Regions from separate parts of the Pseudomonas sp. TE21435 genome, predicted to be linked through region 1. Evidence: predicted binding sites of a transcription regulator. Region 1 holds the regulator's gene; the other holds the start of a gene.
What was found. Region 1 encodes FliA, which starts transcription of late flagellar genes. Its sites were predicted from a motif close to CTAAAGTTTNNNNNNNNNNNGCCGNTAA; they were not measured.

Region 1 (8,565 bases):
AGCAGCAGGGAGCCGCTGAAGAAATCTTGCCTCTTCCGCTGGGTCTGCCCGCGAAGAGGTCGGTACATGTAACAAAAGCTCCAGGCGAGCAAAGTTGGAAAGCTTCTTGCAGAGCCACGCCCGAGCGCCCCTTGGGCGTCAAAGTTTTGCTTGAAGAGGAATCGCGGTGGATCGCACTCAGTTAATCAGCAGCGCCCGTAACAACCTGGCCGGCCTCGGTCGGGGCAATCTCGGCGTGCCGCTGCTGCTGCTGGTGATGTTGGCAATGATGATGTTGCCGATACCGCCGTTCCTGCTCGATGTGTTCTTCACCTTCAACATCGCCCTGTCGATCGTGGTGCTTCTCGTCTGCGTCTATGCGCTGCGTCCCCTGGACTTCGCAGCCTTCCCGACGATCTTGCTGGTGGCGACCCTGTTGCGTCTGGCGCTGAACGTCGCGTCCACCCGTGTGGTCATGCTGCACGGCCAGGAAGGCCATGGCGCCGCGGGCAAGGTGATCCAGGCCTTCGGTGAAGTGGTGATCGGCGGCAACTATGTCGTCGGTGCCGTGGTCTTCGCCATCCTCATGATCATCAACTTCGTGGTGGTGACCAAGGGTGCTGGGCGTATCTCCGAAGTGAGCGCCCGGTTCACTCTCGACGCTATGCCCGGCAAGCAGATGGCCATCGACGCCGACCTCAACGCCGGCCTCATCGACCAGGCCCAGGCCAAGGCGCGGCGTAGCGAAGTTGCCCAGGAAGCCGAGTTCTACGGTTCCATGGACGGTGCCAGCAAGTTCGTGCGCGGTGACGCCATCGCCGGCCTGCTGATCCTCTTCATCAACCTCATCGGCGGCATGCTCATCGGCATGCTCCAGCACGGCATGAGCTTCGGCGACGCCGGCAAGGTCTATGCCTTGCTGACCATCGGTGACGGTTTGGTGGCGCAACTGCCCTCGCTGCTGCTGTCCACCGCCGCCGCGATCATGGTCACCCGCGCCTCGGGCTCCGAGGACATGGGCAAGTTGATCAACCGTCAGATGTTCGATTCGCCCAAGGCGCTGGCGGTGTCTGGCGGGTTGATGATTGTCATGGGATTGGTGCCGGGCATGCCGCACATGGCCTTCCTGGGCCTGGGCGGGGTGGCCTGCGGTGGCGCCTACCTGCTCTGGAAAAAGCAGCAAAAGACCAAGGTCGCGGCCCAGCAGGAGGCCGAGCGCCAGCAGGACCTGTTGCCTTCGCCGCAGCGTGCCATGGAAACCAAGGAACTGGGCTGGGACGATGTCACCCCAATCGACATGATCGGCCTTGAGGTTGGCTACCGCCTGATTCCGTTGGTCGACCGCAATCAAGGGGGGCAGTTGCTTGCGCGCATCAAGGGCGTGCGCAAGAAGCTCTCCCAGGACCTGGGCTTCCTCATGCCCACCGTGCATATCCGCGACAACCTCGACCTGCAGCCCAGCGCCTACCGCCTGACGCTGATGGGTGTGATTCTGGCCGAGGCCGAGATCTACCCGGATCGGGAGCTTGCGATCAATCCGGGCCAGGTGTTCGGTGCCCTCAACGGCATCGCCTCACGAGATCCGGCATTTGGCCTGGAGGCAGTATGGATCGATGTCGGTCAGCGTGCCCAGGCGCAATCGCTGGGCTATACGGTGGTGGACGCCAGCACCGTGGTCGCCACCCACCTCAACCAGATACTGCAGAAGCACTGTCACGAACTGATCGGGCACGAGGAGGTGGTGCAACTGCTGCAGGTGCTGGCCAAGGTCTCGCCGAAACTGGCGGAGGAGGTGGTGCCGGGCGTCATTTCCTTGTCGGGCCTGCTCAAGGTCCTGCAGGCACTGCTCGCCGAACAGGTGCCGGTGCGTGACATCCGCAGCATTGCCGAAGCCATCGCCAACAACGCGGCGAAGAGTCAAGATACCGCCGCGCTGGTGGCGGTGGTGCGCGTCGGGTTGTCCCGCGCCATCGTGCAAAGCATTGTCGGCGTTGAGTCCGAGCTGCCTGTGATCACCTTGGAGCCAAGGTTGGAACAGATCTTGCTCAATAGTCTGCAAAGGGCCGGGCAGGGTCAGGAAGATGGTGTTCTTCTTGAGCCGAGCATGGCCGAAAAGCTTCAGCGTTCGTTGATCGAGGCAGCCCAGCGCCAGGAAATGCAGGGCCAGCCGGCCATCCTTCTGGTAGCCGGCCCGATCCGCGCCATGCTGTCGCGCTTCGGCCGCCTGGCTGTACCGAATTTGCATGTTTTGGCGTATCAGGAAATACCTGACAACAAGCAAGTCACCATCGTTGCCACCGTGGGCCCGAACGGCTGAGGTAGTGGGTTATGCAAGTTAAGCGTTTTTTTGCCGCCGATATGCGTCAGGCCATGAAGCTGGTCCGGGATGAGCTCGGCTCCGACGCCGCCATCATCGGCAACCGGCGCATTGCCGGCGGTGTCGAGCTGACGGCTGCGCTGGACTACAAGCTGTCCGCCCTGGCCCCGCGCGTGCCCAACGCAGAGCTCGAAGACGAGCTGCGCAAGACCCAGTCGCGCATCGTTACCGCCCAGGCCGAACTGACCGGGCGTGGCGATGCCGTCGAAGGCGGCAACCGGCAATTGTTCGCCGGGCAGCCGCTGACCGCCTCGGAGCCGCTGATCGAGCCTCATGTCGACGAGCCCGCGCCGGTTGCCGCGCCAGCCTCGGCACCCGTTGATCCACGTCTGTTCGATGCCATGCGTTTCGAACTGACCGGCTTGCGCGAGCTGCTTGAAGTCCAGCTCGGTTCGCTCGCCTGGAGCCAGCTGCAAGGCAGCAAGCCGCAGCAGGCCAACCTCTGGCGCCGGCTTCAGCGCCTCGGCCTTTCCGGTGGCCTGGCCCGCGAACTGCTCGACCTCACTGCCGGGATCGAAGAACCACGCCATGCCTGGCGCATGGTCCTGGCGCACCTGGCGCGGATGATCGACGTGCCCGAGATCGAACCGATCGAGGAGGGCGGAGTGATCGCCATGGTCGGCCCGGCTGGCATGGGCAAGACCACCACGCTGGCCAAGCTGGCCGCCCGCTATGTGCTCAAGTACGGCGCGAACAACCTGGCGCTGGTGAGCATGGACAGCTTCCGCATTGGCGCCCAGGAACAGCTCAAGACGCTGGGCCGCATCCTCAATGTGCCGGTCACCTACGTCGACCCGGGCGAGTCGCTGGCCCAGGCCCTGGAGCCGCTGCTGCGCAAACGTGTGGTGCTGATCGACACCGCCGGCCTGCAGGCCAGCGACCCGGCGCTGCGCATGCAGCTCGAGACCCTGGCCGGGCGCGGCATCGCCGCAAAGAATTACCTGGTGCTGGCGACCACCAGCCAGAAGCAGGTGCTCACCGCCGCCTACCATAGCTACAAGCGCTGCGGCCTGGCCGGGTGCATCCTGACCAAACTCGACGAAACGGCCTGCCTCGGCGAAGTGCTGAGCCTGGCAATCAGTCATGAATTGCCGGTGGCCTATCTGACCGATGGGCCGCGCATTCCCGACGACCTGCAGCTACCGCGCAAGCACCAGTTGGTAAGCCGCGCAGTCAGTGTGCAATTGCAGGAAGAGCCCAGCGACGAGGCCATGGCCGACATGTTCGCTGATCTGTACCACAACCCTGGCAAGCGCGCGGGTTGAGGGTGAATACTGTGCAAAGTACCTACATCATGGGGTTGCCCGGCCGGACCGTGGCCTTGAATGTTCAGCCCCTCATGTGGCCTGGGTCCAAGCGAGACAAGGTAAAGAACAGACATGGGTAGCATGCATCCCGTACAGGTGATCGCCGTGACCGGTGGCAAAGGTGGCGTCGGCAAGACTAACGTTTCAGTGAACCTGTCCCTGGCGCTGGCCGAACTCGGCCGCCGGGTGATGTTGCTGGATGCCGACCTGGGCCTGGCCAATGTCGACGTTCTGTTGGGGCTCACGCCCAAGCGCACCCTCGCCGACGTGATCGAAGGCCGTTGCGAGCTGCGTGATGTGCTGTTGCAGGGGCCGGGTGGTGTGCGCATCGTCCCGGCGGCCTCCGGCACGCAGAGCATGGTGCACCTGGCGCCCGCGCAACACGCCGGCCTGATCCAGGCCTTCAGCGACATCGGCGACAACCTCGATGTGCTGGTGATCGACACGGCTGCGGGTATCGGTGACTCGGTGGTCAGTTTCGTTCGCGCCGCCCAGGAAGTGCTGCTGGTGGTGTGCGACGAGCCGACCTCGATCACCGACGCCTATGCGCTGATCAAGCTGCTCAACCGCGATTACGGGATGAATCGATTCCGTGTGCTGGCCAACATGGCCCAGAGCCCGCAGGAAGGCCGCAACCTTTTCGCCAAGTTGACCAAGGTCACGGACCGCTTCCTCGACGTCGCCCTACAATACGTCGGTGCCGTGCCTTACGACGAATGCGTGCGCAAGGCCGTGCAGAAGCAGCGGGCGGTCTATGAGGCCTTCCCTCGGTCCAAGTGCGCGCTGGCGTTCAAGGCCATCGCGCAGAAGGTCGACAGCTGGCCGCTGCCTGCCAACCCGCGTGGGCACCTGGAATTCTTTGTCGAGCGCCTGGTGCAGCCCACCAGTGCAGGGCCGGTGCTATGAACGCGAGCGGTTTCAAGATGTACAGCAAGGCCGCCAAGGATGCGCAGTACGAGCTGATCGAACGCTATGCGCCGTTGGTCAAGCGTATCGCCTATCACCTGCTGGCGCGCTTGCCGGCCAACGTCCAGGTCGAGGATCTGATCCAGGCCGGGATGATCGGCTTGCTGGAAGTGGCCAACAAATACGATGCCAGCAAGGGTGCCAGTTTCGAAACCTACGCCGGTATCCGTATTCGCGGCGCCATGCTCGACGAGGTGCGCAAGGGCGATTGGGCGCCACGTTCGGTACACCGCAATACGCGCATGGTCAGTGACGCGATCCGCTGTGTCGAAGCAAAGACTGGCCGCGACGCTAAAGATCACGAGGTTGCTGCCGAACTCCAATTGAGTCTCGATGATTACTACGGGATTTTGAATGACACCTTGGGCAGCCGCCTGTTCAGTTTCGACGATCTGCTGCAGGACGGCGAACATGAAGGGCTGCACGAGGACGGAGCCAGCGGCCAGCTGGAGCCGGCGCGTGACCTGGAAGACGAGCGCTTCCAGGCTGCGCTGGCCGATGCGATCGCCAACCTGCCGGAGCGCGAACGCCTGGTCCTGGCGCTGTACTACGACGAAGAGCTGAACCTCAAGGAAATCGGTGAGGTGCTGGGGGTCAGCGAATCGCGTGTCAGCCAGTTGCACAGCCAGTGCGCCGCGCGTTTGCGCAGCCGCCTTGGGGAGTGGCGGGCACGTTGAACCCGGGTTCAGTGCAGTCGTTTTTTTTGTAGTGCCGAATTGATTGAGCGCGCGCTCGGCGCCGAGCGCGTTTAAGACTGCTTGGAGGTCTAATTGAACAAAGACATGAAAATCCTCATCGTTGACGACTTTTCGACGATGCGGCGGATCATCAAGAACCTGTTGCGTGACCTGGGGTTCACCAACGTCAAGGAAGCTGATGACGGCAACACGGCACTGCCGATGCTCACCAGCGAGCATTTTGACTTTCTGGTGACCGACTGGAACATGCCGGGCATGACTGGTATCGACCTGCTGCGCGCCGTTCGCGCCGACGAGCGCCTCAAGCACCTGCCGGTGCTGATGGTCACCGCGGAAGCCAAGCGCGAGCAGATCATCGAAGCTGCCCAGGCCGGCGTGAACGGCTATGTGGTCAAGCCTTTCACCGCCCTGGCGCTGAAAGAAAAGATCGAAAAGATCTTCGAACGCGTCAACGGCTGAGTCACGTCTGGGGGGCGCAATGGAGTCAACCAACAACTCTTTGGGTGAGTTCGAATCAACCCTGAAGAAGCATGCGCAGGAGCTGGTCGAGAGCCTGGAGCGCGGCCGCTTCGGTGAGGCGGTGCAGCTGATCCACCAACTGAACCAGACCCGCGACCGCGGGCTGTACCAGGAAGTCGGCAAGCTCACCCGCGAACTGCACAGTGCAATCGTCAACTTCCAGATCGACCCGGCCATGCCGCAGGCCGAGGAAGTGTCGCAGATTACCGATGCCGCCGAGCGCCTCTCCTACGTGGTCCGTCTGACCGAAGGTGCGGCCAACCGCACCATGGACCTGGCGGAGGCGTGCACCCCGGTGCTCAACGACCTCGCCGCCGAGGCCCAGAGCCTGTCCGCCGACTGGCAGCGCTTCATGCGTCGCGAAGTGGCGGCGCCGGAGTTCCGTGAGCTGGTCAAGCGTGTGGACAGTTTCCTGACGCACAGCGCCGAAGGTAATCAGAAGGTCGCCGGCCATATCAACGATATTGTCCTGGCCCAGGATTATCAGGATCTCACCGGCCAGGTGATCAAACGGGTGACCACCCTGGTCACCGAAGTCGAAAGCAATCTGCTCAAGCTCGTGCTGATGGCAAGCCAGGTCGACCGCTTTGCCGGTATCGAACATGACCACCAGCAGCTGCGTGCTGAAAAAGATCAAGAAAAACATCCGACTCGGGGTGAAGGTCCGCAGATTCATGCCGATAAGCGTGAAGACGTCGTGTCCAGCCAGGACGATGTCGACGATCTGTTGTCCAGCCTGGGTTTTTAAGGAGCACGTTTAATGAGCTTCGGCGCCGATGAAGAAATCCTTCAGGATTTCCTGGTAGAAGCCGGCGAAATCCTCGAGCAACTGTCCGAGCAATTGGTCGAGCTGGAAAGCCGGCCCGATGATGCGGACCTGCTCAACGCGATTTTCCGCGGTTTCCACACTGTAAAAGGGGGCGCCGGCTTCCTTCAGCTCAATGAGTTGGTGGAGTGCTGCCACATTGCCGAGAACGTGTTCGACATCCTGCGCAAAGGTGAGCGCCGGGTCGACGCGGAACTGATGGACGTGGTGCTCGAAGCACTCGACACGGTCAACAGCATGTTCGGCCAGGTGCGCGAGCGCACCGACGTCACGCCGGCCACCCGTGAGCTGCTGGCGGCGCTGTCGCGCCTGGCCGAGCCCGCTGGCGCCGACGAACCGGCCCCGGTCGAGGTGGCTGTTGTCGCCGAAGCGCCGGCTGCCGAGCCCGACATCACCGACACCGAGTTCGAGCAACTGCTCGATTCGCTTGATGCAGTCAAGGCTGAAGCCCAGGTTCACGAGCAATTGCAGGGTGAGCAGGTCAGCGCGGGTGGTGACGAGATTACCGACGCCGAATTCGAGTCGTTGCTCGACCAGCTGCACGGCAAAGGCCAGTTCTCGCCCGATGCCGCTGCCAGTGAGCCAGCGGCCGTTGCCCCTGCCAGTGATGAGATCACCGACGACGAGTTCGAGTCGCTGCTCGATCAGTTGCACGGCAAGGGCACCTTCGCCGTCGATGCATTGCCTGGCGTCGCTGCGCCTGCAGCCACCGCGGCACCAGCGGCGGCTGACGAGAGCATCACCGAACACGAATTCGAGGCGTTGCTCGACCAGTTGCACGGCAAGGGCAAGTTCTCTGGCGAGGCGGTTGTGGCCGAGGCGCCAGCCGCCGCCGTCGCCGCGCCTGTCGCGGCCAAGGCCGAAGCCAAGCCGGTTGCCAAACCTGCGCCGACGCCTGCTTCCGCGCCAGCCGCCGCCAAGCCTGCCGCACCGGCCCGGGCGCCGGCGCCGGCCGCCGACAAGCATGGCGCCAGCGAGGCGGAGACTACCGTGCGGGTCGACACCGCGCGTCTGGACGAGATCATGAACATGGTCGGTGAGCTGGTGCTGGTGCGTAACCGCCTGGTGCGCCTGGGGCTCAACAGCGGTGACGAGGCCATGTCCAAGGCCGTGTCCAACCTCGATGTGGTCACCGCCGACCTGCAGACCGCAGTCATGAAGACGCGCATGCAGCCGATCAAGAAGGTTTTCGGGCGTTTCCCACGCCTGGTTCGCGACCTGGCCCGCCAACTCAAAAAAGAGATCAACCTGGAGCTGGTCGGCGAAGAAACCGACCTGGACAAGAACCTGGTCGAGGCCCTGGCCGACCCGTTGGTGCACTTGGTGCGCAACGCCGTCGACCATGGCGTCGAGATGCCCGACGAACGCGAGGCTTCCGGCAAGTCGCGCATGGGTCGGGTGGTGCTGTCCGCCGAACAGGAAGGTGACCACATCCTGCTGTCGATTTCCGATGACGGCAAGGGCATGGACCCGAGCATCCTGCGCGCCAAGGCCGTGGAAAAGGGCCTGATGGACAAGGACGCGGCCGACCGCCTGAGCGAGTCGGACTGCTACAACCTGATCTTCGCCCCGGGGTTCTCGACCAAGACCGAGATTTCCGACGTGTCCGGCCGCGGCGTCGGCATGGACGTGGTGAAGACCAAGATTTCCCAGCTCAACGGCTCGATCAACATCTTCTCGGCCAAGGGCCAGGGCTCGAAGATCGTCATCAAGGTGCCGCTGACCCTGGCGATCATGCCGACGCTGATGGTGATGCTGGCCAACCAGGCGTTCGCCTTCCCGCTGGTCAACGTCAACGAGATCTTCCACCTCGACCTGTCGCGCACCAACGTGGTCGACGGCCAGGAAGTGGTGATCGTACGCGACAAGGCGCTGCCGCTGTTCTACCTCAAG
Region 2 (8,565 bases), 260 kb from region 1:
CAGGTAGGGGTTTTGTCTTTTCTTCCGTGGTAAAGAAATCTGGCGTGGGAGCGGGCGTATCGGAACGCCGCTCCCACGAATGTTCAGGCCAGGCTTCATCACCGCGTCAGTGGCGCTCGCCAAGCAGCGCCACCAACTCATTGAAGGCAGGACGGGCCAATACGTCGGCCTGCTGGCAGCGCTCAGCAAGTTGCTTCAGTGATGTGTCCTGCTCGTCGCAACACGCCAGCAATTCCTCGACAAGAATGCCAAACGCCCTCGTTTCCAGTCGTTCGAGTGCCGATGCCGCAAGGCTTTGCCCCTGAGGGTGGAACGAGGCGGCACCGAAGTCGCCCAGCAGGCACTGGCCATTATCGTCGAACAGGATGTTGTGGGCATACAGATCACCATGGCTCAAGCCACGCCCATGCAGGTGGGCACAGACCGAGGCAATACCGCTGACAAGGCGACGCAGAGCCGGCTTGGTCAACTGGCGGTCGGCTGGATAGCGGTCGCGGGTGCAGCTGTCGAGGCTAGGCGGGCCGCCCAGGTTCGACCAGTGCGCGTCGATCAGTTGCATCACCAGGGCGGGCAGTTGATCTGGGTGATCGTCAATGCGCCCAGCCAGGCGCACCAGCTGTGGATGGTGGCCGGCGGCGATACAGGCGCTCATCTCCGCCAGTGGCGAACCGTCGCTGGTGATCGCGCCCTTGTACAGCTTGACCGCAACCGGTGCTTCCTGGCCGCGCCAGTGGGCGCGGTGAATCACCCCTGAGGCACCACGGCCGAGCTCTTCTTCCAGTTGGATGTCGTGCCAGTGCAGGGCGGGGCAATGGCCATCGGTGGCAGGTGCAACAAAGCCATAGGGCAATGGGTTGTCCGCATAGGCCAGCCAGGCCAGGCGTGGCATGAGCAGCAACCAGTCGGGTAGGGCGCCCAGGCGGTTGCTGGCGATGCGCAGCAGTTCCAGGCGGTGGCAGCGCGCCAGGCTTGCCGGCAGATCGGTGAGGCGATTGCCGGCAAGCATGAGCTTTTGCAGGTGTGCGCAGTCCCCCAGTGCTTCGGGCAGCTGCTCCAATACGTTGTCGGTGAGCACCAGTGAGCGTAGCGAAGGTGGCAGGGCCTGGGCATCTGCCCGGCTGATGCGGTTGCTTCTGAAGCCTACGGTTTCCAGGGCCTGGCAGCTGCCAATGGCGTGGGGCAGGTGGGTGAACTGATTGTTGGAGCAGAACAGCACCTTGAGCCGGTTGAGGCGGTGCAGGTCCTCGGGCAGTTCGCTCAGCCTGTTGCCGCTCAGGTCGAGCACTTCGAGGCTGTCGCCAAGTGCGAAGATCTCCTGGGGAAAATGGGTCAGGTTCTGGCAGAGATTAAGTCGCGTGATGCCGTGCAGGCGACCGGCGCGCAGGTCTTCGAGGGTATGCATGGGACTGTTCGCTAGACGTGGCTGGCCATTGTAGGCGCTCGGGTGCGGCAAATCTGCATATGGGTTGCGACTTAAGTCCGATGGCGGGCCGCCGGCCTCGGTCCATACTCAGGGTTCGCCCTTCAATAACAACAAGTACCGGGTTGCGAACCAATGACCTATCAGCACAGTTACGCCCATTCCATCTCCGACCCCGCCAGCTTCTGGCAGGCCCAGGCCGAGCAGCTCGCCTGGCAGCGCAAGCCGACCGTAACCTTGCAGCAGAACGCCGATGGTACCCACCGTTGGTTCGCCGATGGCCGCCTCAACAGTTGCTACCTGGCCCTTGACCATCAGATCGAGCAGGGGCGCGGTGAACAACTGGCGCTGATCTACGACTCGCCAGTGACTGGCGTGCAACAGACGTTCACCTATCACCAGCTGCGTGATGAAGTGGCTTGCTTGGCGGGTCTGTTGCGTTCGTTGGGTGTGCGCAAGGGCGATGGCGTGATCATCTACATGCCGATGGTGCCCCAGGCCGCCATGGCCATGCTCGCCTGCGCCCGCATTGGTGCGGTGCATTCCGTAGTATTCGGCGGCTTCGCCGCGAACGAGCTGGCCCTGCGCATCGACGATGCCCGGCCGGCCCTGCTGCTGACGGCTTCCTGCGGCCTGGAGTTCGACCGCGTGATCGAGTACAAGCCGCTGGTCGATCGCGCCCTGCAGCTGGCTCGCCACCAACCGCGGCATGTGCTGGTGTTGCAGCGCCCGCAGGCGAGCGCCGAACTGCAGCCCGGGCGTGACCTGGACTGGCAGCAGGCCTTGCTCGGGGCGGCGCCGGTCGCCCCCGTTGAGCTGGACGCCGGCGATCCGCTGTACATCATGTACACCTCCGGCACCACCGGCAAACCCAAGGGTATCGTCCGCGAAAATGGCGGCAACGCAGTGGCGTTGTGTTATGCCATGCGTCATGTCTACGGCATGCGGGCTGGAGACGTATGGTGGGGGATCTCGGACGTCGGCTGGGTGGTGGGCCATTCGCTGATCGTGTACGGGCCACTGATGAGCGGGTGCACCACGGTGTTCTACGAGGGCAAGCCGATCCGCACGCCGGACGCCTCGGCCTACTGGCGGGTGGTGGAACAATATCAGGTCAATGGCTTGTTCTGCGCGCCCACCGCCATGCGCGCCATCCGCAAGGAAGATCCGGAAGGCGCGCTGATCCGCTGTCACAATCTCGATTCGTTGCGCCAGCTGTTCCTGGCCGGGGAGAAACTCGACTCCAGTACCCATGAATGGCTCGAGCGGGTCAGCAGCAAGCCGGTGCACGACCATTGGTGGCAGACCGAAACCGGCTGGCCGGTGACTGCGCCCTGTGTCGGGCTCGAAGGCAGCGCGGCGCGGCCGGGCTCGAGCAACCGGGCGGTGCCGGGGTACCACGTGCAGGTGCTGGATGACGAAGGCAAGCCGTTGGGGCCCAATCAACAGGGCGCTATCGTGATCGCCCTGCCATTGCCACCGGGTTGCAGCCAGACGCTCTGGGGCGATCACCAACGCTACCTGCAGGCCTACCTGCAGAGCTACCCCGGTTACTACCACACCGGCGACGGCGGCTACCTGGATGAAGACGGCTTCGTCTACATCATGGGGCGCACCGATGACGTGATCAATGTCTCGGGGCATCGCTTGTCGACCGGGGAAATGGAGGACCTGGTGGCGCGTCATCCGGCGGTGGCCGAGTGCGCGGTGATTGGTGTGCACGACGAGATCAAAGGCCAGGTGCCATTGGCGCTGGTGGTGCTCAAGGACGGGCAGGGCATTGGCGAGGCGCAACTGCAGGGCGAGTTGGTGGCGGATGTGCGCGAACAGATCGGCGCACTGGCCTGCTTCAACCGCGTGCGCCTGGTCAAGCGCCTGCCCAAGACCCGCTCTGGCAAGATCCTGCGGGCGGTGCTGCGTAAGATCGCCGATGGCCAGGCCTACACGGCGCCATCGACGCTGGATGATCCGGCGGTGCTAGGGGAGATTGAAGGGGTGCTGGCCGACTTGCCTAGGGCGGGGTGATGCCATCGCGGTGCAGCATCGCCTGTGGAGAGTCGGCTTGTCGTGGCGACGAACCGTGGCAAAAGGGCCGCCTGGCGGCCCCAACTGCTGGATGCCTTACGACTTGAAGCGCCCCACCAACCCGTTCAGCTCATCCGACAACTGTGCCAGCCTGCCAGAGTCGGCCTGCGCAGAGCTGGCCAGCCCCTCCACCAGTCGCGCCTCGTCGTAGATCTGCTGGATGTGCCGGTTGATCTCCTTGGCGACGCTGTGCTGCTCCTCGGCGGCCGCCGAGATCTGCAGGTTCTGGTCGCGGATCTCGTTCACCGACAGCTGGATACCCTCGAAACTGTCACGCGCGCTTTCGATTGACGTCACGCTGGCCCGCGACAGGTCCAGGCAGCTTTCCATCTTTTGCGAGACCTCATGGGTCTTGCCGCCGAGGGTGTTGAGCAATTGGTCGATCTCGCCGGTGGAATCGGCGGTGCGCTTGGCCAGTGCCCGTACCTCGTCGGCCACCACCGCGAAACCACGGCCCTGGTCGCCGGCCCGGGCGGCCTCGATCGCGGCGTTGAGCGCCAGCAGGTTGGTCTGCTCGGCGATGGCGCGGATGGTGCCGAGGATCTGGTTGATGCTGCGGCTGCCTTCTTCCAACTCGACCATGGCCTGGGACGACTCGCTCAGGCGCCGACCCAGACGATTGACGTTGTCGGTGGTCGCCTCGATCTGCTGCTTGCCCTCGGCCACCCGCCGGTGCCCATGTTCGGCGGCATCTGCGGCGCTGCTGCATGAACGCGCCACTTCGTTGGCGGTGGCGACCATCTCGTTGAACGCAGTGGACACCAGCTCCACCGCCTCGCGCTGACGCCCGGCGGCCTCGTTCATGTTACCGGCCATCTCGCTGTTGCTGCGCGAGGCTTCGTGCAGGTTGGTCGAGGCCGCGCCGATGCGCTGGATCAGCTGGCGGATGGCGGCGAGGAACTTGTTGAACCAGCCGGCCAGCTCGGCGGTTTCATCCTTGCCCTGGACCTGCAGGTCGCGGCGCAGGTCGCCTTCACCCTCGGCGATCGACTGCAGGCCGGTGCTCACCTGGCCGATGGGCTTGACGATCACCCGCGAGAACGCTGCCGCCACCCCGGCGAAGATCAGCGCCAGCAGCACCACGATCACCGCCGTGACATAGGTCATGCGAGTGGCCGCGGCCATGACCTCGTCGTACTCGATCAGCCCGACGAAGCGCCAGCCCAGGCCTGGGGAGGTCCACACATTGGCCATGTAGCGCACGCCATCGATCACCACCTCGGTGGCGCCTTGCTCGGTGGCGGCCAACGCCGCGTACGGTGCGCCGAGATCCTTGAGCTGCTTGAAGCTGTGCCCGGCGTTGCGCGGGTCGACCAGCACGGTGCCGTCCTCGATCAGCATCACGTAGCCGCTGTCGCCCAGCTTGATGCTCTTGACCAGCTCGGTGAGGTTCTTCAGCGACATGCTGACCACGAACACGCCCTTGGCCTTGCCGGCCGCGTCGAGCAGCGCGCGGGCGGTGCCGACCAGGGCCACGTCGTCCTTGTCGTAGTAGTACGCGGCGGTGCGCACCGTCTTGTCCGGGCTGGCCATGGCGGCCTTGTACCAGGGGCGGGTGCGCGGGTCGTACTTGGCCAGTTGTGGATCATCCGGCCATTTGGCGTAGCTGCCGTCTTCCAGGCCGATTGAAAGGATCGCCGCTGCCGGGTGAGTGGTGCCGTAGCGGGCGAAGGCGTCGATGACCCTTTGCGCAGCCTCGGGCATCGGCTGGCTGGCGGCATCGGCCCCGGTGTAGTCCTTGAGCGAGGTGACCGAGGTGTATACAGGATCCTTGGCCATCTGATCGACGTTCTGCAACGTGCCATCAAAGAACTGGCGCATGTTGCCGTCGATCTGGCGAATTTCCCGGGTACTGCCGTCGAGGAACTGATCGACCGCCTCGCTGCGGATGTTCAGCACCGAAATCCCGCCAACCAGGGCGACCGGGATAAAGGCCACCAGTACGAAGGCCAGGATCAGTTTGTTTTTTATTTTCATCGTGACGCCCATCCGTGAGTGTGAAGGGTGTACATGGCCGCTTCGCTAGGGTGGTGGCCACTTGCTACCTTTTCTGTTTCGGCGGGCGGAATATAAACCTTTAGTAGATATTTCGTGTACAGGAAATTCAGAAATTGTCCTGACTTGGCGGGAAAGTAGCAAATATGCGTAGGAGCGGGTTTGCCCCACAAAGAGCTCTGAGCTGTTGATTAAGGACGATTACTAAGACTTTCCCTATTTCATGTAGGACGTTTCCCAACCATGCTTTCACGGCCTTTCAGCTGTTGTTCTGGCCAGCCGCATTCCCTAATCTCGCCCTGTCGTTGCCAATTCAACGACCGGGTGTGCAAGCCCGAGGATGTGGTCCAAGTCGCTCAATGGCGGCTATACGTGGGAGGCCTTCGGGCCAGCCGGGTTCCTACTCCACGGTCTTGCACACCCGCGTATAGCTGCCTTCCTCGCGCTGAGCGAAAGCGGATATCGAAAGCTCCCATGGCTACCTTCAGTGATCGAGCACCTTGTGATAGGTCACGAATTCCTGTTCGGCCTCATACCCCAGCGATTCATACAGCGCCTGGGCGGCAAGGTTGCTCCTGGCGGTGTCCAGGCTCAACCGCTGCGCGCCCTCGGCTTGGAAGATCCCGATCAGTTGCTGCATCAGGTAACGGGCATGACCGCCCCTGCGGGCATGGGGGACGACGAACAGGTCATACAGCCAGTAGAAGCGCTTCATCGCCAGCGAGCAGGTGGCCGGGTACAGTTGGGCAAAGGCGATGGCCTGACCCTCGTCGTCCAGCAGCAGGTAGATCCGTGAGTTGCCGGTTTCGAGGTTGGCCTTGAGGAATGCACGGGAAGCGGGGAGGTCATCCGCCTCCTGGTAGAACATCCGGTACTGGTTGAAGAGGTCCGCGGTGGCGTCCAGGTGGTGCAGGTCACAGGCAATGACGTTCATGTCGGGGCTCGCTATCAGGTTGTCCAGCGCCTTTGCTGTGGGGGCGATCCTGCAGGATTCATGAAACACAGACGTAGGGATTCTGCTGCGTGCCGCAAAGCGGGAAAAGCAGGTCTTTGTCACGAGTGTTTGCCGACCAATGGGGCTGCGGCTTGCTGGCGTCTATTCAGGGCATTAGCATCCGCTTTCCTCACTCACGGCCATGCGCAACCTTTGGCCGACTCCAGGATCAAGGACGAATGTTGCCGCTGCTTTCCCGCTTCCTGCTGCACGCACTGGTGTGTGTGGCTTTTCCCTTTATCTTGAGCCTTGGCTTCGATCTTTACCGGCAGCATGTCGGCCCGCCGATGGCGCGAGGTGTCAGCGTCGGCTTGGCGACGATGCTGGTGTTCTACGCCTTCGTGCTCTTCAACCTGTTGATGGTGGCCATTCCAAGGGCGGCAGTTCGCTACTGGCTGGCGCTGTTGCTGGTGCTGCTGGTGCTGGCGTTCTTCAATACCTTGCACCCGTTGCGGGCACTGGGATTTGCGTTGTTGTGCGGTGGCTTGTGCGTGGTGGCCATCGGGATGACGCCACTGGTAACGTCGCTGTTGCACCAGTGCCGTCGGTGAGGGAGTTCAGCAGGCCAGCACCTGTCGTTCTTCGAGCCACTGTTCGAAGCAGATGAAGGTGTCTACAGCGGCTTCTACCGTCCGGGCCTGGGCGGTCGGCTCCGGGGTGGCGGCAGCCAGTCGCTCGAGGAAGCTGCGCCAGCGTGCGCCGGTCAGCGGGCCGTAGACGTCGAGGAACGCGCCGCCGTTGTCGGCGTCGATACCCAGGCGCTCGGCCATGGCCCGCTTGAGCACCTGGCCACCGAGCGTGGAGCCTTCCAGTACATACATCACCCCAAGCGCGCTGGCTTCGTCATCGATGCGAGGCAGGGCGTGGCACCAGGGCAGCGCTTCGATATCGATGGCCAGGGCGCCCAGGTCGCGTGACAGGGTGGGCGTCTTGTGGCGTTCGGCGCTTTGGTAGGCGCCCAGCAGTAAATCCAGCGGCGCATGAAAGCCATGGTAGGCCCCGAGCAGGTCGGCGTAGGCCGCGCGGTCGAAGCCCTCGCTGAAGAAAGGCAGCCGCGCTTCCAGCCTCTGGTGGCAGGCGCGGGTACCTTCGCGCAGGGCAAGCAGCAACGGGCTGACGGTAGCGGACATGACGGCGGCTCTGGTGTTAGGGCATTCGATACTGCCAGATCAGGTGGCGCAATCACCACTGCCGATTTTGCGCACCTGGCCCTTGAACTGTGGAATCATTGTGCCGCCTCTGGAACGAGGCTTTCACAGCCAAGACAGGAATGCAGCACGATGCGCGCAACAACATGGAACTGGCTGGCCCTGGGGCTGGCGTTGCTGTCGGGCCTGGCCGCCGCGGCGGAACCAGAGCCGGTGCCGGTATACCGGGAGATCAAGGACTGGATTGTTGGCTGCGACAACACGCGCTTCTGCACCGCGGTCCTGGCCGATCATCCGGAGCGGATGCGAGTGGGCATGCTGGTGCAGCGTGAGGCGGGCGCCTGGGGCAACCTGCACCTGACCCTGGTAGGGAGTACCGACTGGTCGGGCGAGCCCATGCTCGACGGCCAGCTGCTGGTCGCCCCCTGGCGCATGACCCGCGGTGTCGAGACCACCCTGGAACTGGAGGGCGCCGATGCCTATGCCGTGTTGCGGCAATTGCGCAATGGCCAGCGCCTGGTGGACGACACCCGGCCAGGGGAGCGGGTGAGTTCGCTGCAGGGGCTGAGCGCCGCCTTGCTGCTGATGGATGCGGTGCAGGGCCGAATCGGCCACTACAGTGCGCTGATACGCCCCGGCGACAGCGTTGCCGATGTGCAGTTGCCAACTCCGGCCAAACCCCAGGTGCCGGCCTTTGTGGCAGCTACGGCCCTTGGCGCGCAGGAGCAAGCGGGCATCACCCAAGTGGTGATGGCCAAGGCGGCCGCCGAGGACCAGTTGAAGAACGAATACGATGTCGCTCCCAAGCTTGAGCTGCATGCCCTGGACGACCAGCATGCGCTGGCATTGCTCAGCTACAACTGCAACGACTTCCATTGCCTCTACGCGCTGTACAAGGTGTCGCGTGAAGCGCCTTACACCCT

Region 2: the regulator FliA is predicted to act here: its motif matches at 5,558-5,585, upstream of ACZ9C1_RS09780 (methyl-accepting chemotaxis protein).

The regions. Positions count from the first base shown of each region.
Region 1 covers NZ_JBWBQZ010000001.1:2,427,907-2,436,471, reverse strand. The annotation lists gene flhA (flagellar biosynthesis protein FlhA) at 167-2,296, shown strand; gene flhF (flagellar biosynthesis protein FlhF) at 2,308-3,621, shown strand; gene fleN (flagellar synthesis regulator FleN) at 3,736-4,569, shown strand; gene fliA (RNA polymerase sigma factor FliA) at 4,566-5,306, shown strand; gene ACZ9C1_RS10940 (chemotaxis response regulator CheY) at 5,412-5,786, shown strand; gene ACZ9C1_RS10935 (protein phosphatase CheZ) at 5,806-6,594, shown strand; gene ACZ9C1_RS10930 (chemotaxis protein CheA) at 6,607-8,565, shown strand, end outside.
Region 2 covers NZ_JBWBQZ010000001.1:2,170,958-2,179,522, reverse strand. The annotation lists gene ACZ9C1_RS09790 (leucine-rich repeat-containing protein kinase family protein) at 107-1,402, opposite strand; gene ACZ9C1_RS09785 (propionyl-CoA synthetase) at 1,556-3,445, shown strand; gene ACZ9C1_RS09780 (methyl-accepting chemotaxis protein) at 3,542-5,482, opposite strand; gene ACZ9C1_RS09775 (GNAT family N-acetyltransferase) at 5,985-6,434, opposite strand; gene ACZ9C1_RS09770 (hypothetical protein) at 6,674-7,045, shown strand; gene ACZ9C1_RS09765 (biliverdin-producing heme oxygenase) at 7,052-7,624, opposite strand; gene ACZ9C1_RS09760 (DUF1176 domain-containing protein) at 7,775-8,565, shown strand, end outside.